Regions from separate parts of the Ruegeria sp. CDSC042 genome, predicted to be linked through region 1. Evidence: riboswitches for the same ligand, from Rfam matches in the RefSeq annotation. Region 1 holds a riboswitch; each other region holds the start of a gene.
What was found. Region 1 has a riboswitch for cobalamin ahead of AC2FHX_RS15575 (hypothetical protein). Riboswitches for the same ligand answer to the same signal wherever they lie in the genome.
Positions count from the first base shown of each region.

Region 2: linked by a shared signal. The riboswitch ahead of AC2FHX_RS00340 (DUF1636 family protein) and the one ahead of AC2FHX_RS15575 (hypothetical protein) in region 1 are both predicted to bind cobalamin.
Region 3: linked by a shared signal. The riboswitch ahead of AC2FHX_RS00270 (CbtB domain-containing protein) and the one ahead of AC2FHX_RS15575 (hypothetical protein) in region 1 are both predicted to bind cobalamin.

Region 1 is NZ_JBXWOF010000008.1:43,585-54,086, forward strand. It holds gene AC2FHX_RS15535 (prephenate dehydratase) at 1-119, shown strand, start outside; gene AC2FHX_RS15540 (GNAT family N-acetyltransferase) at 121-588, opposite strand; gene AC2FHX_RS15545 (SRPBCC family protein) at 613-1,080, opposite strand; gene nudC (NAD(+) diphosphatase) at 1,121-2,101, opposite strand; gene AC2FHX_RS15555 (5'-nucleotidase C-terminal domain-containing protein) at 2,297-4,138, shown strand; RNA gene ffs (signal recognition particle sRNA small type) at 4,178-4,276, shown strand; gene rsgA (ribosome small subunit-dependent GTPase A) at 4,435-5,463, shown strand; gene AC2FHX_RS15570 (alpha/beta hydrolase family protein) at 5,485-6,342, opposite strand; cobalamin riboswitch at 6,482-6,701, shown strand; gene AC2FHX_RS15575 (hypothetical protein) at 6,785-7,189, shown strand; gene AC2FHX_RS15580 (protein-tyrosine phosphatase family protein) at 7,191-7,691, opposite strand; gene AC2FHX_RS15585 (DNA polymerase III subunit gamma/tau) at 7,848-9,599, shown strand; gene AC2FHX_RS15590 (YbaB/EbfC family nucleoid-associated protein) at 9,755-10,099, shown strand; gene recR (recombination mediator RecR) at 10,164-10,502, shown strand, end outside.
Region 2 is NZ_JBXWOF010000001.1:64,479-74,980, forward strand. It holds gene cobG (precorrin-3B synthase) at 1-982, opposite strand, end outside; gene cobN (cobaltochelatase subunit CobN) at 979-4,272, opposite strand; gene cobW (cobalamin biosynthesis protein CobW) at 4,276-5,331, opposite strand; gene AC2FHX_RS00340 (DUF1636 family protein) at 5,334-5,708, opposite strand; cobalamin riboswitch at 5,803-6,009, opposite strand; tRNA gene AC2FHX_RS00345 (tRNA-Cys) at 6,361-6,434, opposite strand; gene AC2FHX_RS00350 (protein-L-isoaspartate O-methyltransferase family protein) at 6,663-7,316, shown strand; gene AC2FHX_RS00355 (TolC family outer membrane protein) at 7,412-8,830, shown strand; gene AC2FHX_RS00360 (hypothetical protein) at 8,906-9,622, shown strand; gene AC2FHX_RS00365 (cobyric acid synthase) at 9,626-10,502, opposite strand, start outside.
Region 3 is NZ_JBXWOF010000001.1:51,319-61,820, reverse strand. It holds gene AC2FHX_RS00305 (cobalt-precorrin-6A reductase) at 1-313, opposite strand, end outside; gene cbiE (precorrin-6y C5,15-methyltransferase (decarboxylating) subunit CbiE) at 312-1,511, shown strand; gene AC2FHX_RS00295 (cobalamin biosynthesis protein) at 1,508-1,876, shown strand; gene cobM (precorrin-4 C(11)-methyltransferase) at 1,873-2,667, shown strand; gene AC2FHX_RS00285 (cobyrinic acid a,c-diamide synthase CobB) at 2,654-3,976, shown strand; gene cobA (uroporphyrinogen-III C-methyltransferase) at 3,973-4,701, shown strand; gene cobF (precorrin-6A synthase (deacetylating)) at 4,694-5,437, shown strand; cobalamin riboswitch at 5,481-5,689, shown strand; gene AC2FHX_RS00270 (CbtB domain-containing protein) at 5,727-5,897, shown strand; gene AC2FHX_RS00265 (CbtA family protein) at 5,902-6,600, shown strand; gene AC2FHX_RS00260 (hypothetical protein) at 6,667-7,161, shown strand; gene AC2FHX_RS00255 (DUF1636 family protein) at 7,158-7,571, opposite strand; gene AC2FHX_RS00250 (DUF302 domain-containing protein) at 7,640-8,098, shown strand; gene AC2FHX_RS00245 (thiamine pyrophosphate-binding protein) at 8,176-9,795, shown strand; gene AC2FHX_RS00240 (CaiB/BaiF CoA transferase family protein) at 9,782-10,502, shown strand, end outside.

The sequences.
Region 1 (10,502 bases):
CGGATATTGTCGGGCACCCGGACGATCGCAATGTGCAACTGGCCCTGGAAGAGCTGGAACATTTTACCACCAATGTCGAGATTCTGGGCGTCTATCCGGCAGTCCAGCCGCGCGGCTAGGTCAACCCAGCCGGTATTTCTTGCACATCGCCCCTTCATGTGAGCGGTAATCGACAAATCCCATGGCCGCGTAATAGGCCAGGCCTTCGGCATTTTGCGCGCCAATGGTCGCGTCTATTGCAGGCAGACCTGCGGCGCGGGCCGCCAGCAGCGTTTCCTGAAATAGGGCCCGCCCGACCCCCATGCGCGCGGCTGATGGACGTATATGTGTTCCGATGATGCCCCAACCGGCTGTTACGCCATAAGGGTTTCCGTCGACGGCCAGTTTCAGCGCCTGAAAGCCCAATACCTGTGAACCCTGCACCGCCACGGTGCATTGGATGCTGCCGTGGTGGCTGATGTAATGCTCTTTGGCAAAACCCTCATCGCTGGGTTTGGTGCGCTTACCGGCGGTCACGATCTCTTGCAGGACCTCGGAAATACCTTTGGCGTCATCCACAACAGCGCTGCGCAATATCACATCAGACATTCAGGGCCTCTTGTCTCGGAATTCTCAAGAACCGTGCAGATGACGTTCTTCCATTTCCCGCGCGAATTCGCTGAGGCGGGCCTGAAACTGTCGCCGGAACCGCGACTGACCCAATCTGAGCGATTGCAGCAACAGCCGTGCAGGCAGGGATTTGGCCGATAGCGACATATCCACGGTCAGCCGGGTTCTACGTTGCGACAGGGCCAGAAACTCGACCCTGGTTGAGCCATTCATTCCCTTGCTTGCCGCCTCGAACCGCATATGGGTCGGTGGATCACATTCGGCCATATTGATTTCCACGCGCCGGGGCTTTCCGCGCATACGGAACTCGGTCTCCCAGGATGTACCGGGCACAACGCCCATATGCCCTGACAAACGCCGGACCTCGATCCCGCGGCGCATTGCCATCCGCTCGAACCGTTCGAAATCCGCAAACATTTCGAACACGGCGTTGACAGGGGCCTGAATATCTTCACGTGCGGAGAATTGCATGGTGGGTTATCGTTCTCTTGCCTATTCGCCCAGTATTTTGTCAGTCGAGCGTATCTGCAAGCCAGTTTTGCAGCAGAAAATGCGCAATCGCGCCTTTGCGCGCTGGCAGAAGGCTGGGATGTTCCCCAGCAAAGACCTGCATCATTTCAGCCTTATTCACCCATATCGCGTCTTCGATTTCAACCGGGTCTATAGTGATTTCTTGCGACAATGCCTCGCCTGCACAGCCAAACATCAGTGACGCCGGAAAGGGCCAGGGCTGGCTGGAAAGATAGGTTACTTGCCCGACGGGGACACCGGCCTCTTCCATCACCTCTCTGCGCACCGCCGCTTCCAGCGTTTCTCCGGGTTCGACAAATCCGGCCAGTAGCGAATACATCCCTTCAGGCCATCCCGGGGATCGCCCCATCAGCACCGAATTCCTATATGTGATCAACATGATGACCACCGGGTCGGTGCGTGGGAAATGCTGCCCCCCACACGACGGGCAACTGCGTTGCCATCCTGCTTGCGCCATATCGCTGGCGGCGCCGCAACGAGCGCAAAACCTATGGGTTTCATGCCAGGCGATGACCGCCTTGGCGGAAGCCGAAAGTTCGGCATCACGTGGGGAAAGGCGCGCCATGATGCGGCGCAATTCGACAAAAACCTGACCTTCAGGCAAATCCGGGTGCTGTTGCTCTGATCGGTCGAAGAATGCTCCAAGCTCGGACAGGTCAACGCCCTCGGGCATCCAATCGGATATATCAAAGGCAAAAACCGGAACCTCATCCGAGAGACCAAGCAATACTGGCGCTGGGACGATCCCACCGGGACCATTTGCGATCAGCTCGTGCAAGACAGGTAACAAGCAGAGTTGATCAAGGGCCTCTCCTTGAACCAGCAGCTTTCCGCGCCACAGCAACAGGCATTTCGCTTTCGGATGTGCTCGCGCTGCTGCCATCGCGTCGACGTCTCCACGAAGATGTGCGGCACGATCCAGCCCTGATCCACCAAACGTTACCTGTTCCGCGTTCTTCATTTAAATTCCTCTGGTTCGCCTGCACAGGGCTGCCATGACAGCTTCGGTGTTGCAACGACAATTCCACGACCGAAAACCGAGGCGATCCTGTCAAATTACCGCAAGTACATAAAAAAATTTGCACTTACTATGCTTTTTGTTGAAGTTGTTATTCATAAAACTGCCAAAAGTAGAGTATTGAAAACAATTTCGCATTTGTCTGATCAGTCTGTAGGTATCCGGATTTTGGCGACCACCGATCTGCACATGAACCTGTGCAGTTTTGATTATTACGCGGATCAAGACGAACCTACGATCGGATTGACCCGAACGGCCAGCCTGATCCGGCAGGCGCGGAACGAGGCTGAGGCAGACGGAGATATCGTCTTGCTCTTCGACAACGGAGACGCTCTGCAGGGTACACCGTTGGGGGATTGGGCTGCCGATCCCGCCAATGCGCCGCACATCCTGATGCAGGCCTTCGGCAGCCTGGGATATGACGCGATTGGCCTGGGAAATCACGACTTCGGATTTGGGCTTCAATTCTTACAGCACGTTATCTCTGACGCCCCCTGCCCTGTGCTCAGCAGCAATGCCTTGCGCACGAATGGGCCACAGATCTGGCAAGATCATGTCATTTTGCACAAAGAGATCCCTGGCTCGCCGACACCTATGGCCTTGAAAATTGGTGTTTTTTCGGTCCTCCCCCCTCAGACAGCGCAATGGGAGGCGCACAAGCTGCACGACACCCTTACCACTCAGGACATCCTGACTTGTGCGGCAAACAAAGTCAGAAAGCTCCAAGACGAAAATTGCGACCTGATCATCGCGTTGGCCCATACCGGTTTCGGACCGGACACGTCACAACGGAATATGGAAAACGCGATTATTCCGCTGGCCGAAATCGAAGGTATCGACGCAATAATTGCTGGTCATTCCCATTTGACCTATCCCGCCAAGGCCGGCTCTGAAAACACTCTGGTGCATGGCAAACCAGTTGTCTTACCCGGAACGGCCGGATCACATCTGGGGGTGGTCGACCTGAAACTTCACTCGGCAGAGCGCGGCGGCTGGACCGTTGGCGAAGCCCGGGCGGCGCTGCGACCGATATCTGCGGGGCGTCCCGACGAAATCGTATCACTGGCGCCCGAAGATCCGGAATTGTTGCATCTCTTTTCCTCTGGTCATGCCGAAACCCGCAGGCGAGCGGGCCAGCCGGTCGGGCGCACCCCGCACCATCTGCACAGCTATTTCAGCTTTTGCACCGAGGACCGTGGGCTGAGGCTGGTCGCCGCCGCCCAGGCTGCCGCGTTACGTCTGTGTATGTCCGAAACCGACCTGGCAGATATTCCGATTTTATCGGCGGTTTCACCTTCGAAATTCGGCGGTCGGGCCGGGCCGCGATTCTATACGGATGTTAAGCCTGGCGAGATATTCCTGCGTAACGTGGTTGACCTGCATGTTTTTCCAAACGAATTGCAGGGTGTCATTGTATCCGGTGACCAAATCGTGGACTGGCTTGAGATGTCCGCAGCTGTTTTCAACCAGATTTCAACCGGATCTGCATCCGAACTTATTTGCGAAAATCGGGTGGGTCACAACTTTGATGTGCTATACGGGCTGTCCTGCATAATTGATCTGACACAACCTCCGCGTTTCGACGATATGGGCACCTTGATCAACGCCGAAAACCGGCGCGTTTCAGAGGTTCTGGTCGGTGCCACCCCCATTGCACCGGATCAGCAATTTGCCGTCGCGCTTAACAATTATCGCGCCAGCGGGGGCGGGCATTTCCCATTTGCGGGTAATGCGCAACGTATCGACATGCCCATCCTGCCGGTCCAGCAAGCCCTGCTGGATTATCTGTCAGGCACCTTGGTCAGCGATCCGCTTGAAGAGGCCCAGGAACCCTTCAGAATCACTAGTAACACGGGTACGCAGGCGATCTTACGCACCGGTCCAAGTGCCCACCGACATCTGCAGGACATTCAGGAATTTGATCCACAAGTCCTTGGAACTGACGGAAATGGCTTTTTACGGATTCTTCTGACCTTCTGACGGGTTGTGTTTTTCCGGCCAACTGCCTATATCCACCCTCGAGAGGTTGGCGCGGGCGAGCGCCTCGCCAACCTGGTCAGATCCGGAAGGAAGCAGCCACAACGAGCCCCGCTTGGGTCGATGTCCAACCTCTCACTTACGCGCAACGACTGCCGCAGGAGGGACTTTATGATTGTAGCAATGACCCTTCGGGCAGAGCGTTTCCGGGACTAACCCCCGCTTTTGCCTGAACACGTTACCGATGGGTGCGCGCCTGCCACCCTGATGGTTTCCTGTATCTGAACACAGGCAGAACAATGTCCAAAACACTTTCGGACCTGGGATGGTCCTCTCATTTTGCAGCCCAACATGCTGTGAACCCTACCTGCACACCGCATCGCATCAACGCCGTCCATCGTGATCGCCTGATCGGCCTGAATGCGCTTGGCGGCACATCTGATCTGACCCCTGACCGATCAACCGGCGAATTTGCGGTTGGCGATTGGGTCCTTGCGGATGATCAAAACCGCATTCGGCATCTTTTGGAGCGCAAAAGCCTCTTGCAACGCCGGGCCGCAGGCACCGGTGCGCAGGTTCAGCTGATCGCGGCGAATGTGGACGTGCTGTATATCGTCAGTTCCTGCAATGCCGATTTCAATCTGGCACGGCTAGAGCGTTATCTGGCGCTGGCGCATCAGGCCGGGTGCTATCCGGTTGTTGTCCTGACCAAGGCCGACAGCTGCCCTGACCCAGAGAGCTATGCCAGTCAGGCCAGTTCGCTGGCTCGGTTTCTGACCGTTCTAACCGTCAACGCGCTGGAGGCGTCAGAGATTGATCCGATCCTGTCCTGGTGCCCTGCCGGGCAAACTGCTGCTTTGGTCGGCTCATCCGGTGTCGGCAAAACCACATTGGCGAACGCCATGACTGGTCAGGCCGGGACAACGGCGGGGATCCGCGAGGATGACGCACGGGGTCGCCACACCACGACCCATCGTGCGCTTCACCCGATGCGAAACGGGGGGTGGCTGATTGATACGCCAGGAATGCGCGCCCTGCGTTTGATGGATGCCCAAGACGGCGTGGATGAGGTTTTCTCAGACCTTCTGGAATTGGCTGCAACGTGCCGGTTCTCAGATTGCCAGCACCAGGCCGAACCCGGTTGTGCTGTGCAAGAGGCGATTGCCGATGGCCTGCTCTCGCCGGACCGGCTGGTACGCTGGAACAAGCTGCGGCGCGAGGATCAGAGGAACTCTGAAACCCTTGCGCAATCCCGGGCGCGCGACAAAGCCTTTGGTAAATTGGTGCGGTCTGTCATGCATGATAAAAAGTCTCGCAACAGACCCTAACGGGGACGGAAAAGCGCGTCTTCAGGCAATCAACCGGGGCCAAAGCGCCTGATTTCTGCGGGCAAAGGCACCGATATGACCGATCTCGGGCACTCCGATCTCTTTCGGAGACAGCAGATGCCGCCGCGCCTTTGGTCCATACAGATCGGCAAGCCGCCAGACAGCGTCTGGCGGCACCATCTGGTCGTCCTCGAAGGTGAACAGGTCCACCGGCGTATTCGATTGCGCCCATCTCGCTTCGGGCAGAGCGTCACCGATCTGCGGCACATAATTCTGCGGCGCCGTGCACCAGCTACGCCATTGCCAATAGACCGGACCAGGCAAATCGGCACCGATCCCCACCGCTTTGCCCGGCAGATAGCCCAGCGCATTCACTGCCAGACGCCCATGCACATGCCAGAACATCCACGCCAGCCCGCGATAGGGCCAGGGATGGTCGGACAGAGTAACCAGCCCCGAACATACACAGATCATCCGGTCGATCTGATCAATGTCTGGCTGCACCGGCCCCAGCAAGCCGCCAAGGGAATGACCGATGCTCCACTGCAAAGCGTCCGGGAACCGCCTGCGCATCTCAGCCCGTGCGGCGGGCATGTCGACCAAGGCCCAATCCGCCATGGTCACCTCGGAAGTTTTGAGTTTGTCGCGCAGCGAATGCCCGAAATCGCTGTAGTCATAGGTCAAACAGGCAATACCCTGTTCGGCGGCCAGCCAACGGGCAAAATGCTGGTAATATTCGCGCGGCACTGCAGTTGCGCTGTGAATCACCACGGCGACCTTCGGCTCGGTTTCAGGCAGATACAGCCGCGCCGACAGGCTGGCAGAGCCTGAGGCAAAATCAAAGTCCTTAGTCTGGACGCAGGGCGTGGTATCAAGCATGGCGCTTCCGACAAATTCTGAACTACTCGGTTCACTCAACAATCGGCCCGATTTCGGCCACCAGAGTCAAGATTTCATCAAGATGACCAAACGTCCGGTTTGAACCCCAACAGGTGGCTTGACTCGGGGTCTGCATAGCCGCTAGCGATGTGGTGATGGTTCTTGCCCCGGAATTGGGGCGGGATGAAAAGGGAACACGGTGCGGTCTGCCCCGGCGATGCCGGAAAGGGCCAACTCCGCGACTGCCCCCGCAACTGTAAGCGGTGAGCAATGCCGAAATACCACTGGCCCCAGGGCTGGGAAGGTCGGCAAAGCGACGACCCGCAAGTCAGGAGACCTGCCATCGTATCGAAACCGAAACTCGGGCGGGGTGTCCGGGCAGGTCGTCAGCGCGCTGTCAAACCTGATCCTCACCCTTCGTCCTGCGCGCGGAGGGCGCATTATGATCTGGAAGACAAAAACACACGAATTCACCGCAACCGTCTGTCAGAGGACCGGGAAACCCTGCCCCGCCCTTGCCCGAATGGCACGCGCCATGGCCGAGGCGATGGCGACGGCAAGGCCTGCGACATCCAAAACATTCGAGGTCGAAGGTACCAGCGATCTGACCCATTGCACCGAAGGCTGCACGGCCCGTTTTCGGGCCCAATCAGAACAAATCAGGGTCTATTGCGGCACCAGCACAGACACGCCGACAGAAAAGCTGGACGCCTATGGCGACATGATGTTCGGGCCGGAGTTCATCCAGAAATCCGCTGGTTTTCTGTCAGAACCACCCTGTGCGATGCTCGACGTATCGATCCTGCCGCCGCGCAGCGACAGTATTCCGTATCAAGTGTCTGCCTGATTCAGGGAAGGGTTCGGGCCGGCAACCCGGCCCAGTCCTTTTGCGCGTCGGTTTCCACCGCGCAGGGCCGCACCGCACGCAACCGCCGAAGCGCTTGGCCAGGCGCTTCGCCGCATTCCACCATTAGCCGCATCACAACCATCCCCGAGCGACCGCACCCACCGCGGCAATGCACCAGCACCTTGCCACCTCTGGCAAGGACATGTTGGGCCGCCTCACTGGCTTGCGGCCAAAGCGCCTCAACTTCAGGCGTGGGGACGCCGAAATCGCGGATTGGAAGGTGAACCCAGGCAATCCGTTCGCACTGCAGGTCCGCCTCGAATGACAGCCCGCCGGAATGCTGGAACTCATCCGAGGTCGTCATCGAGATGACCAGGTCCGGCGCCCAATCCCGGATTACTGCGAAATCCCCAGCATAATCGCCCGTGACACCCGGCAGTGGGCACAGAGCGATCTGCCCTTTGCCCAATCCAAGAGGGTGAATTACAAAACTCTCCAACACAGCTCCTTTTCCTGCATCACCACATGGGGCTGAAGCCCCTCATGATTTACCGGCTCTGATGCAACTTGCCAAAACGAAATTCCTTTTCGCGCGCGGTGGACGCGGGCGGCGGGGGTCTCTACGCTGCAAACCTGACACGAATCCAACAGAGCAGACATGACCGACACGCCCAGCCCCGCCTATCAGGTTCTCGCGCGAAAATACCGCCCGGAAACTTTTGCTGACCTCGTCGGTCAGGACGCAATGGTGCGCACGCTGAAAAACGCGTTCGAGGCCGACCGGATTGCACAAGCCTTCATCATGACCGGCATCCGCGGTACGGGTAAGACAACCACGGCCCGGATCATCGCCAAGGGCATGAATTGCATTGGCCCCGATGGCGAAGGCAAGCCCACGACCGAACCCTGCGGCCAGTGCGAACATTGCGTCGCCATCATGGAAGGCCGCCACGTCGATGTGATGGAAATGGACGCCGCCAGCCGAACCGGCGTGAATGATATCCGCGAAATCATCGACTCGGTCCGATACCGCGCCGCCAGTGCGCGCTATAAGATCTACATCATCGACGAGGTTCACATGCTTTCGACCAGCGCATTCAACGCGCTGCTCAAGACGTTGGAAGAACCTCCTGCGCATGTGAAGTTCATCTTTGCCACGACCGAAATCCGCAAAGTCCCGGTGACTGTTCTGTCGCGGTGCCAACGATTTGACCTGCGCCGGATCGAACCCGAGGACATGATTGGCCTGCTCAATAAGATCGCAGCGGCTGAGAAGGCACAGATCGCGGAGGATGCCCTGGCGCTGATCACCCGCGCGGCCGAAGGGTCGGCGCGCGACGCAACTTCGCTGCTGGATCAGGCAATCAGCCATGGGGCCGGTGAAACCAGCGCCGATCAGGTGCGCGCGATGCTGGGTCTGGCCGACCGGGGCCGGGTATTGGACTTGATGGAAATGATCCTGCGAGGGGATGCAGCAAGCGCGCTGACTGAATTGGGCGGGCAATATGCCGAAGGGGCCGATCCGCTATCCGTGCTGCGTGACCTGGCCGAAATCACGCACTGGGTTTCGGTTGTGAAGATCACGCCAGACGCAGCCGAGGACCCGACGGTTTCCCCTGATGAACGTGCCCGTGGTCAGCAAATGGCCGAGGCCCTGCCAATGCGCGTTTTGACCCGGATGTGGCAGATGTTGCTGAAAGCGCTGGAAGAGGTATCGGCCGCGCCAAATGCCATGATGGCTGCTGAAATGGCCGTTATCCGCCTGACCCATGTTGCCGACTTGCCCAGCCCCGAAGAGCTGATCAAGCGCCTGCAGGACAACCCGCCACCGCCTCCGAATGGTGGTCCGGGCGGTGGTATGGCCGTGCCCTCTCAGGCTCCGGTACCAGCGGCATCATCTTCTTACGTGTCCGCAACTAGCAGCCCCGCCGGCGCGCCTTCGGCGGCTCTGGCCCATGATATCCAATCGGCGCTGGCACGGTATCCGAGTTTTGACCACGTGGTTGAATTGATCCGCACCAATCGGGATGTGAAACTTCTGGTCGAGGTCGAAAACGGGGTGCGGCTGGTTTCTTACCAACCGGGGCGGATCGAATTCACCCCGACACAGAACGCACCCACAGATCTGGCAGCGAGACTGGGTTCGTCGCTGCAACGATGGACTGGCAACCGCTGGGCTGTGTCGATTGTGGCCGATGGTGAGGTTGCGACCATCGCCGAGATTCGAGACGCCGCCGAGCTGGCGTTGAAAGCAGAGGCTGAGAAACACCCGTTGGTTCAGGCGGTGCTCATGCAATTTCCGAAGGCACGCATCAAGCGGATTGAAACACCGGAAGAACGTGCCGCCAAAGTGGAAACCGAGGCGCTGCCCGAGGTCGAAGACGAATGGGACCCGTTCGAGGAAGACTGAAACCGTCCCATCTGACCCAACTGGAAACCTCCCGGGCCCAACGGGAGGAAAGGTCTGGCCAAAGGCCTTGACGACGGGCGGGAGCCAGCTCGGCCCTTGTGCCGCGCCGACCGCGCCCGTATTTAGGCGTCAAACCGAATATTAGGAGAATACCGATGCTCAAAGGACTCGGCGGCCTGGGTGACATGGCCAAGATGATGAAATCCGCGCAGGATCTACAGACCAAGATGACGGATATGCAGGAAGAGCTGAATACCATCATGGTTGTCGGCGAATCCGGTGCAGGGCTGGTCAAGGCAACAGCCACGGCCAAGGGAGAGCTGAAAGGTCTCGATATCGACCCATCAATCTTTAACGGCGACGACAAGGAAGTGGTCGAAGATCTGATCCTGGCCGCCGTCAAAGATGCTCAGGCCAAGGCCGCAGAACGGTCGCAGGCTGAGATGGCTAAGCTGACCGAAGGCATGGGCCTGCCCGCAGACATCAAGCTGCCGTTCTGATAGGCACTCCTGACGAAATACCGGCCGGGCCCAACTGCCCGGCCCTTATGCAGGAGCAAGCGCAGTGAGTTCGAACAGCGATATCGACAATCTGATCGACCTGATGGCCAAACTGCCGGGCCTCGGCCCACGTTCGGCCCGTCGCGCAGTGCTGCATTTGATCCGCAAACGCGCCCTTCTGCTGACACCGCTTGCGGACGCGATGCAACAGGTTGCCATCACTGCCCGTGAGTGCCTGAATTGCGGCAATGTAGGCACTTCGGATATCTGCGACATCTGCGATAGCGAAGTCCGCGCGACCGGAGAGCTGTGCGTCGTCGAAGACGTCGCCGACCTTTGGGCGATGGAACGCGCCGCAGTTTTCAAAGGCCGCTATCATGTTCTGGGTGGCACCTTGTCAGCA
Region 2 (10,502 bases), on a different contig from region 1:
TAGCACAGCCCGAGACATGCAAGTGGCCGGTAATACGCGAGGCCAGCGCGCGGGCGATATCGCGGGTCTCCACCTGCGCCTGCGGGCAGAGCGGGGCGCCGGGGCAGGCGTCAGTGGTCATCAGCGGGTCGGTGCCATCGGTGACGAACGCTGGGGCGGGTATCGCCGCCCCGCCTTCCATCAGGAACAGCCGCCAAGGGGTGACCCGCAGCGCAGAGGCACCGCAGGTCTCAATCAGCCCCGCAAGCCCGCGCGCTGGCAACTGACCGAACGCGGCTCCGTAAAACGCACCCAGTTCCACGATGCCCGGTTCAGGCAGAGCGCCAACATCACCCGGTGCGCTGCCTTGGCATTCTGACGGCAAATCCTGTGACGCAACCAAGCGGGCCATGCGCCGGGCCTCGGGAGTTTGGTGATCCGCGAACCATTCGGCCAGCGCGATCAGGTGGTCGATGGCGATTTTTTCGGTCACGCGACGCCCTGTTTCGGCGCCATCAGCGCGTAGGATCAGCCCGTCGGGGCCTGTCTCCAGCCGGATATCCGCCGAATCCCCGACCAACAGGCGATTTGGTCCGGTGTCGATGGCAAACCCAAACTTGGCTGGTAGCGACGGCAATTCACCCAACCGGTCGATCAGTTCCTGCGTCAGTCGTGCGGTAAGATCGCCGGATTGGTAGAGCGGCGTCACCAGAATATTGCGCCGCACCTCGATACCCGGTTCCGCATCCAAAAGGTTCAGCGCAGCGAGTTCTTCTAGCAAAGGTTGGTGATCGGCCTCGGCCACACCGCGCAGTTGCAGATTGGCGCGGTTGGTCAGGTCAATTGTGCCATTGCCAAACCGGTCGGCAAGTTCGCACAGGCCTAACATCTGCGCAGCCTCAAGGCGCGCCAGCCGCGGCCGAACCCGCACGACCAACCCGTCCCCCGACATCATCGGGCGATGGGCGCTGGGGCACCAGCCCTGAACGATCGGTGCACTCATCCCAACCCCTCCAGATCGGCTCGGATCGAGTTTCGGCGCGTGTTCCACAGGCCAGCCTCGAGCAGCGCACGGAACCGATCCTGCATGGCCTGATGCGCCCGTGGGTTCTTCTCTTGCAGAAAGGCATCAACCTCGGCGTTACCCAGTGTGGCATCGTGGTAGATGTCAAACAGATGCGGTGCAACGGTTCCCGACAGATGGGCAAAGCTTGCCATATGATCCAGCGTTGCCGCGATCTCGGCGGCGCCGCGGAATCCGTGCCGTTGCATTCCTGCGATCCAGTCAGGATTAGCCGCGCGCGCGTGGACAACGCGGCTGATTTCCTCAGACAGGGTTCGGGCGCGGGGGATGTCTGGGTTGGTATTGTCCAGATGGTAAAGCTGCGCAGTACCGCCAGTGACTTTCTTGGCGGCGGCAAAACCGGCCTCATGCGTGGCATAGTCATTGGCCAACAGCAGATCGGTTTCGGTCAGGTCCTGAAGGTGAACAAAGCTATCGGCGTGGGCAACGCGTTGGGTAATACCATCGACATCCCGTGCAATTTGCTCGCCCTCAAGCGCAAAGGAACTGGCATCCAGCCAAGCCTGACCGGCCTGTGCCCGCGCTTCGTCCGTATAGATTTCGGATAGCTGCGTCATGTTCAGGCCATAGCTGCCGGGGGCGGGGCCATAGACACGGGCGGCCGGTGCCTGCCCGGCATATGGGTTCCAGTCTGCTGCCTCGTCCCGTTCACACAATGCTCGCACTGCCTGGCCATACAGCGCAGAAAGCGTCGGGAATACATCGCGGAACAGGCCCGAGACACGCAAGGTCACGTCTAGCCGTGGACGGCTGAGATCAGTGATTGGCAGCACCTCGATACCGGAAACCCGCTCCGACCCCTTGTCCCAAACCGGTTTCACACCCAGCAGGTGAAGCGCCATGGCGAATTCTTCACCCGCAGTGCGCATCGTGGCCGAGCCCCAGAGGTCGACAATCAGCCCCTTGGGGTAATCGCCTTCTTCCTGCAGATGCCGCCGCACTAGTTCCTCGGCCAGTTTGACACCTTGGGTATAGGCCGCGCGTGTTGGAACCGAACGCGGATCGGTGGTGTAAAGATTTCGCCCTGTCGGCAGCACGTCCGAGCGCCCGCGATAGGGTGAGCCAGACGGGCCAGCCTCGATCCGTTTCCCGGCCAGTGCGTCCAAAAGTGATTGACGTTCCGCATGCGCCGAAGGCGTGGCATCAAAATTGCCGGTCACTTCGGGGACGCGGCCAAAGACGTGCAAGCCGTCGCCGAACTGGCTTTCTTTGATGTCGCAGACAAATCGGTCGATACGGGTGATCGCTTCGGCGGTACAGGTTGCCTGATTCAGACCCAGATCGCTTTCCAGACCAATGGCCTGCGCCTCATCCCGTATGTCTTCTTGTAGTCGGTCGCGGCGTTTGGGGTCCAGCCCGTCGGCGTTCGAGAATTCGTCCAGCAGGGATTCCAGTCGCACCATACGGTCCGGCGTGTCACTTGTTCGCATCGGGGGCGGGATATGGCCCAGTGTAACCGCGCCGATCCGGCGCTTGGCCTGTGCGGCCTCGCCGGGGTCATTCACGATAAAGGGGTAGATCACCGGCAGATCTCGGACCAACGCCTCAGGCCAGCAGTTTTGGGACAGGGCGACCGATTTGCCTGGCAGCCATTCCAACGTGCCATGCGCGCCGATATGGATCAGCGCATCCGCGCCATGCCCCTTACGCAGCCAGAGATAGAAGGCAACATAGCTGTGGCGCGGGGTGCGCGAAAGATCGTGATAGTCGTCATCGCGTAGCTCGGGCGTGCCGCGTTCCGGTTGCAGCGCGATCAGTGTCTTGCCCCGGTTCAAGGCGGTAAAGTTGAACGCACCATCGGCAAAAACCGGGTCGTCCTCAGGCTTGCCCCAGATGGATTGCAGATCCGTTTGCAACTGTTCCGGCAAGTCTTCCAGCGCGGTCTGATAGGCCGCGAGCGGCCAAGACAGTCGCGCATCCAGAAGCGTCTCGGCAATCGGCGCGCCAGGTGCGGTGTCATAGCCTTCGGCCTGCAGATCAGACAGCATCGCCTCGGCCGAGGCCAGCGCATCCAGGCCAACCGCATGGGCCATCTGCCAGTCCTTGCCGGGATAAGTCGACAGCACCAACGCTGGGACCTGATCTGGCTTGGGTTTGTCGCTTAGGCGCAGCCAGCCGTCCACCCGATCAATGATCGCCTCAACCCGTTCCGGCTCGGGGCGGTGGGCAAAACGGGAATATTCCAGATACGGGTCGCGCTTGCCCGGTTCCTTGAACGAAGCGATGCCCGCCGAAATGCGGCCATCCACCTCGGGCAGGACCACATGCATTGCGAGGTCGGCGGGGGACAGCCCGCGTTCCGCATCGACCCAAGCCTTGCGGCGTGCGGTGGACAAGGCGACCTGAAATACCGGCACATTGGCGGCGTCCAGCGGGGACGTTCCCGAGGCGCCTTTGCCCGAAAAGGAGGTGGCGTTGATGATTGCCGAGGGGTCCAGCGCTACGACCTGTTCGCGCAGCCAGTCAGCGGCGGTAGGGGCTTTGAGCGACGGCGCAAATAGGCCGACAGCCTGAAACCCACGCGCACGCAGACGGTGGATCAGGGCCGCGACCGGGGCAGTGTCTGCCGAGGTCAGATAGGCGCGATAGAAGGTCACGAGGATGCGCTTGGCATCACCGGCGAATGCGGTATCCGCCGGGATCACACCGCGATCCGGACACCATACGCCACATTCCGGGATCGTCTTGGCCCCCATCACCGGGCCAGAATAAAGCCCCGCGGCCAGTGCCATTTGCGCCAGCGCAGCCTGCGCTGCGACCTCACCGCCTGTGTCGCAAAGATGCGCCAGCCGCCGCAGGGTTGAAACGGGCAGGGTAGAATAGTCATCCAGCCGCGTATCTTCACGTCCATCCGCAGGCAGCACAGCAACGGCAATGCCCTTGGCGTGGGCCAGTGCCAGAACCTGCTGCAATCCGTAGGACCAGTAGGGCACGCCACCGATCAGGCGGATCAGAATGCCTTTGGCGCCCTCAAGCGTTTGTTCGACATAAGTATCGACCGACAGGGGATGTTTCAGCGCTGTCAGATTGGCCAGCCGCAGGGTCGGCATCCGACCTTCGGGTCCGCCACCACGATGCCAGCCTGCCGCGAAAGCGCCAAGGTCACTGTCGGAAAAGGACAGCACCACCAGATCCGCCGGGCTCTGGCCCAGATCGGTTGGGGTCTCCGTTTCCTCTAACCCATGGCTTTCGCGGAAGACGACGTGCATGGCTTACTCGGCGGCCTCGGTCACACCCACGAGGATTTCGCGGATTTCAGCCTCTTTGATATCGTCATGTTCGGCGATGACCACCAGACGCGAGCGACGCTCTTCACCTGGCTCCCACGGGCGGTCGTACTGATGACGCACACGGGCCCCGACGGCCTGCACCAAAAGGCGCATGGGTTTGCCGGCAACAGCGGCATAGCCTTTTACCCGCAGGATGTTCAGTTCATTCGCAAGACGTTCGATATTGGCGACCAGCTGGGCCGGATCGGTCTGTTCCGGCAGCTCGACAATGATGCTTTCGAAATCATCATGCTCGTGATCGTGGTGGCCGTCGTGATGCGACGGGCGCGCGTCCATGTCATCCTCGGCGGCGGCCTCAAGCCCCAGCACAATACGTACATCCACAGCCCCTTCGGCCACTTCGACCACGGGCAGAGGGCGCGGGGCTTCAGCTGCGATGATTTCCTTGGCCTTGGCGATACCCTCGGGGCCAGCGAGATCAGGCTTGGTCAGCAGAATGATGTCGGCGCAGGAGATCTGGTCCTCGAACACCTCAGACAGCGGTGTTTCGTGATCAATCGAGTCATCGGCCAGGCGCTGGGCATCCACCGCAGCGACATTCGGGGCAAAGCGACCAGCGGCCACAGCCTCGGCATCGGCCAGAGCGATCACGCCATCCACGGTGATTTTCGAGCGGATATCGGGCCAGTCGAACGCTTTCAGCAGCGGCTTGGGCAGGGCCAGACCAGAGGTTTCGATCAGAATGTGATCGGGGCGTGGCTCTAGCGCCATCAGCGCCTCGATGGTCGGGATGAAATCATCTGCCACGGTGCAGCAGATGCATCCATTGGCCAATTCCATGATGTTTTCCGCCGGGCAATCGGGGATCGCGCAGGATTTGAGGATATCGCCATCGACGCCAACATCTCCAAACTCGTTGACCACAATGGCTAGGCGCTTGCCCTGCGGGTTCTGCATCAGATGACGCACCAGCGTGGTCTTTCCCGAGCCCAGAAAGCCGGTGATCACAGTGACGGGCAGTTTTTCGAGATTGCTCATATCTAAGCTCCAATCGGGGGAATGCGGGCCGCACAGTTTTTGCGGAAATGTTCAGGACGTTCGCGCCATTTAACGAGGCCATCTTGGGTCGCGAGATATTTGGTCGCGCCTTCAACAATGGTCTCGACATGATCGGTTTCATCGAGATGCTCATAGACAAAGGTCCAACGTTTGGGCCCGCCACGCAGCACAATCGAGCAGCCCTGATCGCAATTTGAAAGGCATTCTACTGCCTTCAAAGTGACGCCATCAGGAAGTTCTGCCTGCTCCAACGCCTTGTGCAGCAACGCCCCAGGACGATCTGCATCATTCTCGACGGGCAGGCCGCGGCGGCAGGTCGTGCACACCAGCAGTTCAACAGGTGTGGTCTCGGTCATGTCTCTCATCCCCCCAAATCCTCTTCGCGGGGGACGGGGTTTCATGCGGGCCACGTATTGCGACATGGGCCCGACACCGGATCACCCCGTCCGGTTTCAACTTCGGATGTTGGCAGGTCTCCCGGCTTGCGGATGTCAGAGGCTGGCCTCTGGCAGATGTCCCGCCTTCCCGGCCTGTCTGGCCAGTGGCTTTGGGCACCCTCTCCGGTCACGGTCGCGGGGGCGGCTGCGTTTGACGGATGACCGCTGACGCATTCCCTTTTCATCTGCATATGCAGACACCAACGGATGGGACATGCGGCACGGGCAGGGGGCTTGTCAAGCGCGGCCGACGCACGGAAATCATCGAGAATGGAAAAGCGACCTGCCAATGCCTGTCAGCGGCATGTTTGGTCAGCCATTTGCAAAATGACCGCAGGCGAATTTGCGCTTTGCACCTCGAAGATATCCAGACGAAAGGATTCGCGGGCCCGTTACTTCAAAGGGCATATCGCGTGGAATCGATAGAGCGGTCAAATTTACCGGCCGAGCCAGTGAGTTCACCGCCTTCTGATCAATCCGGTGTCAAGCTTCACTCAGCAGAGCACTGCCGTAGCGAGACGGCATGTCGCAGGCTCGAAAAGCCGAATGCGAAGCAACTGTTTGAAAGTATTGGAGGCGAGTACCGGAATCGAACCGGTGTACACGGATTTGCAATCCGCTGCGTCACCACTCCGCCAACTCGCCTTTTCAAGTAATATCAAATACTTGCCGTGGTGTGACAGGCGTTTTAGCAGCTTTAATCCGGGGCGTCCAGTGGGTTCGGTCTAAATTTGACGAACTGAAAATTGGATCACCCATTCGGATCACTCTAAAATCTTCACGACAGACGAAAGTTTCCGCTTGCGGGCCGTTGCTGGTTTGCCCGGGATGTGGCACAAACCCATCAACCTTGGGAAATGAATGAGCGATCCAATGACAGATTTCGCAGCCCGCCGCCGCACCATGGTCGATACGCAGGTCCGGCCTTCGGACGTTACCAAGTTCCCGATCATTGATGCCATGCTGTCCGTCAAGCGCGAGAATTTTGTGCCAGACGCGCAACGCGAAGCCGCCTATGTCGAGGGTTTGATAGAACTTGAGGCTGGACGCTGCATTCTGGAACCGAGAACACTGGCCAAGATGTTGGATGTGCTGAACATTACCAATGATGAGGTTGTTCTGGATATTGCTCCGGCGCTGGGATATTCGACGGCTGTTGCAGCCCGTATGGCGCAGTTGGTCGTAGCGGTGGAAGCGGATGAAGCGCTAGCTGCCGAAGCGCAAACTCTGCTGATGGAGGCTGACGCGGATAATGTGGTCGTTCACGTGGGGCCGCTGGATGAGGGCGCTGCCGAGCATGGGCCTTATGACGTGGTCATGATCCAAGGCGGCGTAGAAGAGGTTCCGTCTGCATTGATTGACCAGCTTAAGGATCATGGGCGTATCGCCTGCCTGTTCATGGAAGGTGATCTTGGGACCGTCCGTATAGGCCACAAATCAGGCGATCGCGTTACCTGGCGCCAGGCATTCAACGCCAGTGCACCTGTTCTGAAGGCTTTCTCGGCCGAGAGTGCATTTTCGCTATAGTCGGCGGGCAGATTTATCTGCTGCCTTGATTAGTTCAACACAAAGACGCAAACTGCCCTGAGGGCTGCGTTATTTTGATTTGAGAGGATTTCGCCATGCGTTTTGCAGCAGGAGGCAAGCTGGTCAGGACTCTGGCAGTGACTGCGGGTATTGCTCTGGGCACGTTGCCCGGTAAGGCGGTTTGGGCCGATAACCTGACTGATGCGTTCATCGGAGCTTATAATACCAGCGGTTTGCTGGAACAGAACCGGGCGCTGCTGCGGGCTGCGGACGAGGATGTGGCGATCGCGCTGTCGGCTTTGCGCCCTATTATCAACTGGACCGTCGCGGTTAGCCAAGATTATACGCGCAGCAGAAACAGTGGTGTTACGAACAGTGTTGATCCTTCGAACTTCTTCTCGGGCCTGACGCTGAGCCAGCTTTTATACGATGGCGGAGCCTCGATTCTGGGCAAGCAATCAGCGCAGGAAACGGTGCTGTCGACCCGGCAGGCGCTGATCGATATCGAACAGCAGGTCCTGTTCCGCGCAGCGACCGCTTACCTGAGTGTTCTGCTGCAGGAAGAGACCGTATCGATTCGTCAAAACAACGTTGAACTGTCCGCAGAAGAGCTTCGCGCCTCGCAGGATCGTTTCGAAGTTGGGGAAGTTACCCGCACAGACGTCGCATTGTCTCAGGCTCAGCTTGCAAGCTCGCAGGCCGATCTGGCGAATGCGCGCGGCGATCTGAGCACTGCTCAGGCGGAATATGTGAACGCAGTCGGCAAACTGCCGGGCCGTACTGCTGGTCAGCCCAGCCTGCCAAACTTGCCCCGCTCCGAGGCCGAGGCTGTCAGCCTGGCACAACGCAATCACCCGTCCATTCTGTCCGCACAGCACCAAGTGCGGGCTTTTGATCTGGTCGTTCAGCAGCAGCGCGCGGGCCTGGGTCCGAATGTCAGCCTGAACGCTGATGCGGGCGTCACCGAGAGCTATGATGACGACGATTATGTGAATGATGCGAGTATCTCGCTGAACTTCAGCCAGCCGATCTATGCGGGTGGTCGACTCGCGGCAAGCGTGCGCCGCGCAATGGCATCGCGGGACGCGTCGCGTGCCAATCTGCTGAATGTTCAAAAGAACATTACGCAGGGCGTGTCTGATGCCTATGTCCGGTTTCAAACTGCAAGCGCAAGCCTGAGGGCCTCTTCGGAACGTGTGCGCGCCTCGGAAGTTGCGTTTGATGGTATCCGCGAAGAGGCAACTTTGGGTGCGCGGACCACTCTGGACGTGCTGGCTGCTCAGCAGGATTTGCTGGACGCGCAGCTTGCCGAAATTGCTTCCAGAACCGAGCGATCTCTGGCGGCTTATCAGTTGCTGCAGGCCCAAGGTTTGCTCACGGCCGAGCGTTTGGGTCTGGCGGTTCAGATTTACGATCCGACCCTTTACTATAATCTGGTGAAGAAAGCCCCCGCGCAGGTCAGCAAGCAGAGCAAAGATCTGGATCGGGTCCTGAAAGCACTGCGTCGGGACTAAACACCCAATACTGCCTGTTGTGAGGTCTGCATTGTTTGGCTACACTCGGACCTGAGGTTAGAGCGGTAGAAAACAATGACAGACAATGTCGTGAACTCCGGGATCGAAGACGTACTGTCATCGGTCAAGCGGCTGGTCAGCGAAGAAGGTCGAAAAGTTCCCGATCTGGTGCGTTCCAAGTCAGAGCGAAAGCCAGGGCGGCTTGTTCTGACTGATGCGCTCAGGGTTGGCGAGCAAACAGGTGTCGAGACGCAGCCTTTCAAGCTGGATGCTGAGTACAGCGCTGAAAAATCGGTGAAACCGATGCTTTTGCGCGCCTGCGATGTTGTTGCGGGTGATGAAGCGGAGTCGGCTACAGAGCATTCACCTGATCCAGTTGCGGAAGAGGGCATAGCCAAAAGTCTAAGTGCCAAAATTGAGGCGCTGGAAGCCGCGATCGCCAGGACCGAAGATCAGTGGGAGCCCGACGGTGACAGCGTAGATGCCTATTCAGGAACGCCAAATCAACCGTTGGAATGGCAACCCCAAGACGAAGCCCCAGATGCAGAGACTGAGACTGTTGAAAAGGCAGTGTTTGTACGGGACCCAGAGGTATCGGCTGCCGCGGATACAACAGGTTCAGAAGCAGATGCTGCCATGCCCCGGCTTGATGACGATGGCTTGCGCTCTTTGATTGCGCAGGTTGTTCGTGAAGAACTGCAGGGCGTACTGGGTGAACGCATTACGCGGAACGTTCGAAAAATGGTTCGCCGCGAAATCTACCGTGCGTTGGCTGAGCAAAAAGCCGAGTAAAAGTCAGCCTCTAATCGGCGTTTCAGCCAGTTCCAGCAAGCGGTCCAGATCTATATGTCGTTCCAGATGGTCGGCCAGACGATCAAGCGTATCTTCGACACCGTCCTCATAGTGCAGGGTGGAAGAGACTCCCAAAAGCTGTAGGTAGTCGGCCCGAAATTGATCGGATGAGAATATACCGTGTAGGTAGCTTCCGCGTATCCGGCCAGTCCGATCAGCTGCGCCCTCCGGGCGGCCCTCGACCTCCAGCCAAGCGCGGGTGCAATCGTTGCCTTCGGTGCGGCCCATATGGATCTCATATCCGGTTAGCGGTTGGTGCCCCGGCAGGGCGCGTGCAGTCCGCAGGGTCACCTTTTTCTCGCCGACCATAACGGTATCCACATCCAACAGCCCCAATCCATCGACTGTACCTGGCCGCCCGTCCACACCATCGGGATCAGCAATGGTGTTACCTAGCATTTGGTAGCCACCGCATAATCCCAACACGTGACCGCCACGTCGCACATGGGCATAAAGGTCGATATCCCAGCCCTGCGCACGAAAGTAAGCCAAATCGCCAATGGTTGATTTGCTTCCGGGAAGCAGAACCAAATCCGCATCGCCGGGCAGCGCGCGGCCAGCGGGCACGATCTCGACCGTGATGCCAGGCTCTGCCGATAGCGGATCAAGATCATCAAAATTGGCCATCCGTTCCAACTGAGGTACTGCAACCTTACAGGAACCGCCACTGTGGGACCGGATATCCATCATATCTTCGGCTGGCAGCTTCCAGGCATCGTCGAACCAAGGCACAACACCGATACAGGCCCAGCCTGTTCGAGCGGCGATGTCATCGCGACCTTCGTCGAATAGGGATACATCGCCCTTAAAGCGATTGATG
Region 3 (10,502 bases), on a different contig from region 1:
GCGGTGCCCATTCGGGCCGTGTCAGCGCAACAAGTGGAATCTGCGCCGCATGGCAGGCCTCAATCGCGTTACGGCTCATCCCGGCAGCAAACGGGTGGGTCGCGTCGATAACGTGGCTTATGCTGTGGTCATGGATATATTTCACCAGCCCTTCGGCCCCACCGAACCCACCAACACGCACCGGCAGGGCTTGCGGGCGCGGGTTGTCCACGCGTCCTGCATAGGAGTAGGTCGCGGGAATACCCCGGTCGGCAATGGCTTTTGCCAGCGCGTTGGCCTCGGTCGTGCCGCCCAATATCAGGAGGTTGGACATGTCTGAAGCTCCGTGGCTGACCGTTTTGGGTTTGGGCGAAGATGGACTGGATGGCTTGCCCCCCGCAAGCCGTCAAGTGCTGGAACGCGCTGAAATCATCATGGGGCCACCGCGACACCTGTCCTTGGTTCCCGATTTCGGAGCCCAGCAGGTGGAATGGCCTGTGCCCTTTGCCGATGGTCTGCCGATCCTGACCGGTTTTCGCGGACAATCAACCGTGGTTCTGGCCTCGGGTGATCCGTTCTGGTTCGGCGCCGGATCCGTGATCGCGCGGAATTTCGAAGCCGGGGAATGGGCCGCCCTACCCGGCCAATCCACTTTTTCGCTGGCCGCTGCGCGGTTGGGTTGGCCGCTGGAAAGCACGCAGACATTTGGTCTGCATGCAGCCCCGCTGACCCGCCTGCGCCCCCATCTGGCCCCCGGCCTGCGCGCGATTCTGCTATTGCGCGATGGCAAGGCCGTGACCGAGCTGGCCACCTATCTGACCGACACTGGTTTTGCCGACACACATCTGCACGTGATGGAGGCCTTGGGTGGCCCGCGCGAACGGGCGCGCAGTGTCTCGCTGACCGAGGCGCTGCTGGGTGGGTTCGATCACCCGGTCTGCGTCGGGCTCGAGGTTGCTGGCGGCGGGCAGGCCTTTCCGCGCGCCTCTGGCAAACCGGATGAGATTTTTGAGACCGACGGCCAGATCACCAAACGCCCTATCCGTGCGCTGACCCTTTCGGCGCTGGCCCCGCAGCGGGACGAGCATCTGTGGGACATTGGCGGCGGCACCGGGTCAATCAGCATCGAATGGCTGATGTGTGATCCAACGCTCAGCGCCACAACGATCGAACCCCGCGAAGACCGCGCCGAGCGCATTCGCCGAAATGCCGACGCGCTGGGTCAAGACCGGCTGCAGGTGGTGCACGGCACCGCCCCGGATGCGCTGAACGGCCTGCCCCTACCCGATGTCGTGTTCATTGGCGGCGGGCTGAGCAGTGAGCTGTTGCAATGGCTGCATACAACCCTGCCCTCCGGCACGCGGCTGGTGGCCAACGCGGTGACGCTGGAGAGCGAAGCGCTGCTGGCGCAATGGCAGGATATGCTGGGCGGTGAGCTGCTGCGGATCGAATTGGCACAGGCTTCGGCCCTGGGGCCACGGCGCGGTTGGAAATCGGCCTATCCGGTGGTGCAATGGAGCGTCACGTTATGATCGTCGCAGGCATCGGATTTTCCTCGACCGCTACGCTGGACAGCCTGCGCGCCGCCTATGATCAGGCGAGTGCCGGCCACGCTGTGGACGCGCTGGCCACAGTTGCCGACAAGGAAGGCCACGCCGCGCTGACAGATTTCGCCTCGGCCATTGCCCTGCCATTGCATTTCATTGCCCCCGCCGATCTGGCCGGGCAGCGCACCCTCACCTGCTCGACCCGCAGCCGCGCCACATATGGCACCGGCAGCGTGGCCGAAGCATCCGCCCTTGCCGCCGCCGGACCTGGTGCGCGGCTGATCTCACCCAGACAGATTTCAGGCGACCGGCTGGCCACCTGCGCCATCGCCATCGGAGGACAGACATGACCGTTCATTTCATTGGCGCCGGACCGGGCGCCGCCGACCTGCTGACCCTGCGCGGTCGCGATATCATCGCCGCCTGCCCGGTCTGCCTGTATGCTGGTTCGCTGGTGCCCGAGGAAATTCTGAGCCATTGCCCCGAGGACGCAAAGATCGTGAACACGGCGGCGATGGATCTGGACCAGATCATGGCCGAAATCGCAACCGCACATCAGGCCGGTCTGGATGTTGCGCGACTGCATTCCGGCGACCTGTCGGTCTGGTCCGCGATGGGCGAGCAGATCCGCCGCCTGAAAGAGCTGGGCATCCCGGTCAGCGTGACCCCTGGCGTGCCGTCTTTTGCCGCTGCGGCCGCATCACTGGGCACGGAACTGACCCTGCCCGGACTTGCGCAATCAGTGGTCCTGACCCGGACACCGGGACGCGCATCGTCGATGCCCGAGGGCGAGACGTTGGCGAATTTTGCCCGTACCGGGGCGACGCTGGCCATCCACCTGTCGATCGGCAATCTAGACACTGTGATCGCCGATCTGACCCCGGCCTATGGCGCCGAATGCCCGGTGGCCGTGGTCTATCGTGCCAGCTGGCCCGACGAACAGATCATCCGTGCGACGCTGGCGACGCTGAAAGACGCGCTGGACGAGAGCATCTCACGCACAGCGCTGATCATGGTGGGTCCAGCACTGGCTGGTGAAGGGTTTGACGAAAGCTGCCTGTATTCTAAGGATTACGACCGCCGGTATCGCCCGCAAAGCGCGGACAGCCCTTGGTCAACCTGGAGCCATGGTGATGACTAACCCTCCGGGTATTCTGATTTCGGCACCGTCTTCGGGGACTGGCAAGACCACCGTGATGCTGGGCCTGCTGCGTGCGCTGGCCGAGGATGGCCTGACCGTCCAACCATTCAAAAGCGGCCCTGACTATATCGACCCGGCCTTTCACCGGGCGGCGGCTGGGCGCGCCTCGTTCAATCTGGACAGCTGGGCGATGGGCGATCCTCTGCTGAACGCAATATCGGCACAGGCTGACGGCGCGGATATCGTCGTAGCCGAAGGATCGATGGGTCTGTTCGACGGTGTCGCCAAACCCGGTGAGATTGGCCATGGATCTAGCGCGGAAACTGCGCAGCGTATGGGCTGGCCTGTGGTGTTGGTTCTGGATGTCGGCGGTCAGGCGCAATCAGCTGCAGCCACGGCGCTGGGGTTTCGGATGTACAACCCCGACCTGCCCTTTGCCGGGGTAATTTTGAACCGCTGCGCCAGCCCGCGTCACGAGCGTCTGACCCGGTTGGGTATGGAACGTGCAGGCCTGCCGGTTCTGGGCGTTCTGCCACGACGCGGAGACCTGACACTTCCCGAGCGGCACTTAGGTTTGATCCAGGCGGTGGAACATCCCGATCTGGAAAGCGCCATTGTCGGCTATGCTGCGTTCCTGCGTGAACATGTCGATCTGGAGGCGATCAAGCGGGCGGCTTCCTCAAGCCCAGATAGGCCATCGTCAGCCGTGCTGCCGCGCCCTCCGGCGCAGCGGATCGCACTGGCCCGGGATGCTGCGTTTTCGTTCACCTATCCGCATTTGCTGGAAGGCTGGCGCGCGGCGGGTGCAGAAATCCTACCGTTTTCACCACTGGCGAATGAAGCCCCTGCCCCGGATGCCGATCTGGTCTGGCTGCCGGGTGGGTATCCCGAGTTGCACGCAGGCACATTGGCCGCTGCCAACACCTTCCAGACTGGGCTGCGCAAACATGCCGAGACAAGACCTGTGCACGGCGAATGCGGGGGCTACATGGCGCTGGGTCAGGCGTTGATCGACAAAGACGGAGTCCAGCACGAAATGGCGGGCCTTCTGGGCCTTGTGACCTCCTATGAAAAGCGCAAGTTCAACCTGGGTTATCGCAAGGCAGAATTACTGGCCTCGATGGCCGGATTTGCCGAAGGCACAGCGCTACGCGGGCATGAGTTCCACTATTCCTCGATCATCGAACAGCCTGACGCGCCGCTGGCACGCGTGTTCGACGCCGAAGGCGCGGAAGGCCCGCAAACCGGATCGGTGCGAGGCAATGTCACTGGGACATTCTTTCATCTGATCGCCGAGGCCTCGGCATGAGTGGTTTTGTGTCCTTCATCGGTTCAGGCCCCGGCGACCCGGAATTGCTGACGCTGAAGGCGGTAGACAGGTTGCAGAAAGCTGATGCGGTGCTGTTTGACGACCTCAGCAGCGGCCCGATCCTGAGCCATGCCCGCGAGGATGCTGACCTGGTTGGTGTCGGCAAACGCGCCGGGCGCCCCTCGCCCAAGCAGGATCACGTCAGCCGCTTGTTGGTCGAATATGCACAAACCGGTCAGCATGTTGTGCGGTTGAAATCCGGTGATGGCGGCATGTTCGGCCGGCTTGAAGAAGAACTGGTGGCCCTGCAAGAGGCCGGGATCGACTATGAAATCATCCCCGGCATCCCCTCGGCGGTAGCGGCGGCGGCAGCGGCAGGCATTCCGCTGACCCGGCGACTGACCGCGCGGCGCGTGCAATTCGTCACCGGCCACGATGTCAGTGGCAAACTGCCCGAAGATCTGAACCTGGCAGCACTGGCTGATCCACAGGCTACGACCGTCGTATTTATGGGCAAGCGCACCTTTCCCCTTTTGGTTGGCGCCCTGCATTCGCACGGCCTACCGCTGGACACGCCTGCATTGATGGCCGAATCCGTCTCGACCCCCGAACAAAAGCTGCAACGCTCGACCATCGGTGCCTTGTCGCAGCAGTTGGAAACCGAGATCGGCACCGCCCCGGCCCTGATCCTGTATGGACCTCTGGCAGAGTTCGAAAATGATTGACCTGACGCTGATCGGTATTGGCACCGGCAACCCGGATCATGTGACATTTCAAGGGGCGCAGGCGATCCGTTCGGCGGACCTGGTCCTGATCCCCCGCAAGGGCGAAAACAAGGCCGATCTGGCAGGGCTGCGCGAGCAGATCATCGCTCAGGTCGCGGATACTCCTCCGCAAATCGCGTATTTCGACATTCCCAAACGCCGTGCCGATGATGGCTATTTACGCGGAGTGGACGAATGGCACGACGCGATTGCATTGCGCTGGCAGGAGGCCATCGCAGCCCACCCGAAGGCCCGTCATGTGGCGCTGCTGATCTGGGGGGATCCGTCGCTGTATGACAGTTCGCTGCGAATCGCGGCACGTTTGACCCCTCAGCCAGAAACACGCGTGATTCCCGGCATCACAGCGCTGCAAGCGCTGACGGCGGCCCATGCGATTCCGATCAACGAACTGGGCGCGCCCTATATCGTCACAACTGGTCGTCGCATCCGGGACGAAGGATGGCCGGAAACCGCAGAAAACGTGGCGGTGATGCTGGATGGTGAATGTTCATTCCAAAACCTGGACATGGAAGACTTGGACATTTGGTGGGGCGCATATGTCGGCATGAAAGAGGAAATCCTGATCAAAGGCCCTTTGGCCGAGGTTGCGCAGCAGATTCTGGACCGCCGCGCCCATGCCCGTGCCGACCATGGTTGGATCATGGATATTTATTTGCTGAAAAAGCGCATAATCTGACACAATACGTCGCAAATGATGATTGCACCGCCACAGCTATAGCGGCTAAATGGGGGTGTCTGGTCCTGCCGGAGAAATCCGGATGCTAAGAGGGAATTTGGTGCGACTGCCTCGGTGGTCAACTCCAAAGCCGCCCCCGCGACTGTAAGCGGAGAGCCCCTGTTCAACCAGCCACTCCCGGTTCTCCGGGGGGAAGGCGAACAGAGGCATCGACCCGCAAGCCAGGAGACCTGCCAGGCGCAAAAACGAAACACCGGCCGTCGGGTGCGGCGGCAGAGGAGAATACAAAATGGCAACACAAACGAAAACAGCATCCGCCGCGCGTACAGGCTTTGTTCCGGTCATGTTTGCAGTGGTTCTGGGTCTGGGCCTCATTACGCTGACCGGTCACGTTCAGGCAGCGGCCCTGCATGATGCAGCGCATGACGTGCGTCACGCGACCGGCTTCCCCTGCCACTAAGACCGTGTTCAGTCGTATATTGACCAGCGCGTTGTTCGCTGGTGCTGCAGCGGGGCTGATTGCCGCCTTGCTGCAGTTGGTATTTGTGCAACCAGTATTGTTGCATGCCGAGCTTTATGAATCCGGAGAGCTGGTGCATTTCGGGGCCGAGACCGTATCGGCTCATCCCGAGCTGCCGCGCATGTTCTCTGAACTGACGCGTGATGCGCTGAGTGTCATCTTTACCATGCTGACCTATACCGGCTATGCGCTGGTGATGGTTGCGCTGATGTCGGTAGCCGAAGGTCAAGGGCATCAGATTGATGGCCGGACCGGCGTTCTTTGGGGGTTGGCCGGATTTATCGCTTTCCACCTTGCACCAGGTTTCACCCTTGCGCCCGAAGTGCCGGGTGTCGCGGCAGCCGATGTCTATGCGCGTCAGGTCTGGTGGTTCGCAACAGTTGCAGCAGCCCTTGTCGCCATGTGGTTGATCGCCTTTGGAGGTAACCTGATCAGCTATGTGATCGCCGCGGTACTTCTGTTGGTGCCACATCTTATCGGTGCACCCGAGCCCGATGTTTTCACCGGCCCTGTGCCGACTGAAATTGGAGCGTTGTTCGCGGCACGAGCTTTTGGAATCGGTCTGGTTGCATGGGTTCTGGTTGGCGCGTTCGCTGGCTATTTCTGGCAGAAAGAAGCGCAACATTCCGAAGCAACGGCCTGATCGCACTTAGATTGAACGCGCCGGGTGTAAACTTGGCGCGTTTCCCTATGTTTTCAAGGAAATACAATGACCCGTTCACTTGCTCTATTCGTGATCGGTTTGGTCTTTGGCGGCGGTGCAGGATTTGTAATTGCTGCTGCAAATGGCGTCACATTTGATGGCCACGACCATTCTGATCCGTCTCTTCACGGAGCCTCACACACTGAGACCATGGCCCACGATCATTCCACGGCCCTGAACCTACCGGCAGGCACAGATGCACCTACACTGGACATCGCACTGACACAGGATCCTATGTCTGGCTGGAACCTGCATGTCATGCCAAAAAACTTTACCTTCGCACCGCAGAACGCATCGACCGCAGACATGGCGGGCGAAGGGCACGCGCATGTTTACATCAACGGAGAAAAGCTCGCCCGGCTTTACGGCAGTTGGATGCACATTGATCAGTTGCCCAAAGGCGAGGTCGAGGTTTCGGTTTCGCTGAATTCCAACAGCCATAGCCCGCTTTCGGTAGATAACGTGCCGGTTCGTGCTGCGGTTACGGTTCAGGTCGATTAAAGCGCCGGGATACGCGCACGCAAACACATCCGAAGCCGCCCGCAGGGTCGGGCGTCTTCGATCCAACCCTGGGGGCTGTTCAGGTAAGTACGGCAAGTTTCAGCGATATCCGCAGCATCCGCCACCACATCGACACCCGAAAACACATAAGATGCGCGCCCCAGCGACTGTATAGCCAGCGTCGTGGGTTCCGCGCAGCTGCTGAAACAGGCGTGTTCGCTCAATTCGACCTGATCCGTCAATCCAGCCCTTTTCAGTGCGTCCTTCACAGCCTGCACCTCGGCCGCCCGATCGCGTGCGGTGCCACAGGTTTTGCAGATCATCAGGCGCATCCGATCCAGACCTTTCCCTTCGTCCTGCGCCCGTTTCTGCGGCTTTAAGCGGCGCGGCGCAATCCCGAATGCGCACAAGATTGTGAGTGCGACGTCCCCGCATTTCTGGCAGGATTCCTGCAGACACCTTAAAAGGAGGCCTCTGGATGAAACTGCTTTGGACTGTCTTCGCCCTGCTGGCTCTGCCCGCCTGGGCCGACGAACCGCTCTCGGGATGGGCCGTGTATCCAACGGGCAAAAGCTATGATGAATTGGTCTCGGACACCAAATCGGCGGTTAAGGCAAACGGTCTGATCGTTGTCACGCAGGCCGGCCCCACCAAAGCCGCCGCCGCGCGGGGGATTACAATCCCAGGCAATCTGGTGATCGGCGCCTTCAACAATGACTATGCGGTGCGCGTGCTGGAAACCTCGGTGCGCGCAATGATCGAAGCACCGATCCGGTTTTACGTGACTGAAAACGAGGACGGCACCGCCACCCTGTCCTATAAAACGCCCAGCTTTGTATTCGCGCCCTATATCTATGAGGGAAGAGACCCCCTGAGGGACATTGCCCAGGAATTGGATGACACCTTTCAGATCGTGGCCGAAGCCGCTGTCAAATAGTCACACTGGCGTGATGCGCCTTGCGTCCGGGTCTGTCCTCCGCAATCTGCGTTGAAACAGTTTTCGGAGCTTTACTGATGCAGGACTCGTCGCCCCGCGCTGCGGACATTCTGGCCCAACGGCTTTATGAGGCTGGCTGCCGCCACGCTTTTGGCATGCCAGGTGGCGAGGTGCTGACCCTAGTGGATGCGTTGGAAAAGGCTGGAATAACCTTTCACCTGACCAAACACGAGAACGCGGCTGGCTTTATGGCCGAGGCGGTGCATCACCGCGACGGTGCCCCGGCCATTCTGGTGGCCACACTCGGTCCAGGCGCGATGAACGGGATCAATGTGGTCGCCAATGCGTTGCAGGACCGGGTGCCAATGATCGTGCTGACCGGCTGTGTCGACGCAGATGAGGCGCTGACATACACCCATCAGGTCATGGATCACGCACGGGTCTATCGCTCGATCACCAAAGGGACATTCATGCTGACCGCCAAAGGCGCGGATATTATCGCAGACAAAGCGGTGTCGCTCGCCAGTCAGCCGCGCCCAGGGCCGGTGCATATCGACGTGCCGATTTCGGTTGCGGATGCGCCTGTGACCGATGTCAAACGCCGCCGTCTTGTCAAACCTGCCGCCGTCGCGCCCGAGGGGGATTGCGTTGAAAAAGCCCGCCGCTGGGTGGCACAGGCCGAACGGCCCATCGCGATTATCGGCCTGGATGTTCTATACGACGACTCACGCAATGTGGTGCAGGCGTTCCTTGAACATTTTGGCATTCCTTTTGTGACAACCTACAAGGCCAAGGGCGTGGTTCCCGAGGATCATCCACTGTGCCTTGGCGGCGCGGGCCTGTCGCCGCTTGCTGACACCCATCTGGTGCCGCTGGTTGAACAGGCCGATCTGGTGTTGTGTCTGGGCTATGACCCGATCGAAATGCGCCCTGGCTGGCGCGAGATATGGGACCCCGAAGAAAAGCGCGTCATCGACATTTCGGCGGTTCCGAACGATCACTACATGCATCAGGCCGGGTTGAACCTGGTGGCTGATACCGGCGCGACCCTCGAGGCCGTTGCAAAGGGCAACCCTGCCCGCGCCACCTGGCCCGGCGGTGAGCCCGAACAGGTTCGGGCCGCCCTGGCGCGAGCCTTCCCTACTGATGACGTATGGGGTCCCGCCGCGGTAATTGCGGAAACCCGCGCGGTTCTTCCTGCCGAGACATTGGCCACCGCTGACAGTGGCGCACATCGCATCCTTCTCAGCCAGATGTGGGGATGTTCCGAAGAACGCGGGCTGATCCAATCTTCAGCGCTCTGCACCATGGGCTGCGCTCTGCCAATGGCCATCGGGCTGAAACTGGCCGAACCCACGCGCCCGGTCATCAGCTTTTCCGGCGATGCCGGGTTCCTGATGGTCGCCGGAGAACTGTCGACCGTTGCCGAGATGGGTGGTAACCCGATTTTCCTGGTGTTCGTCGACGCCAGCCTTGCCCTGATCGAATTGAAACAGCGTCAGCGGCAAATGGGGAACGTAGGCGTCGATTTCGACCGCCACGACTTTGCAGCTATGGGCCGGGCCTTCGGTGGGAATGGTCACACGGTGCGCACCCGCGCCGAACTGAGGGATGCTCTGGAAGCGGCAACCAAGTCTGATAGGTTCACCGTAATCGCTGCTGAGATTGACCGCGGAGGATATGATGGCCGGATCTGAAGGACCGCTGAAGGGCGTCAAGGTTCTGGACCTGTCCCGCATTCTGGCCGGACCGACCTGCACACAGTTGCTGGGCGATTTGGGTGCCAGCGTTATCAAGATCGAAAACCCTGCCACTAAAGGGGACGACACGCGCCAGTGGGGCCCACCCTATGTCGCTGATGCCGACGGGGTTCCATCGGATCTTAGTGCCTATTTCATGTCAGCCAACCGCAACAAGAAATCGGTCGCCATCGACATCACCACACCCGAAGGTCAGGCGGAAATTCGGCGGCTGGCCTCGTTTGCGGACATCCTGATCGAGAATTTCAAACCCGGCGGGCTTGCGAAATACGGGCTGGATTACAAATCGCTCTCGCAGGAATTCCCTAGCCTCGTCTATTGTTCGATCTCAGGCTACGGGCAGGATGGGCCTAACGCATCAAAGCCCGGATATGATCTGATGGCGCAGGGCTATGGCGGTGTCATGTCTCTGACCGGCGATCCCCAAGGGGCGCCGATGAAAGTTGGAGTTGGTATCGCTGATGTCATGTGCGGTATGTATGCCTGCGTTGGCATTTTGGCAGCATTGCGCCATCGGGACCAGACCGGAGAGGGACAGCAAATTGATCTGGCTCTGGTCGATTCCCAGATTGCGTGGCTGATCAATGAAGGCGTGAATTATCTGACATCCGGCAATGTGCCACAACGCCGTGGGAATGGTCATC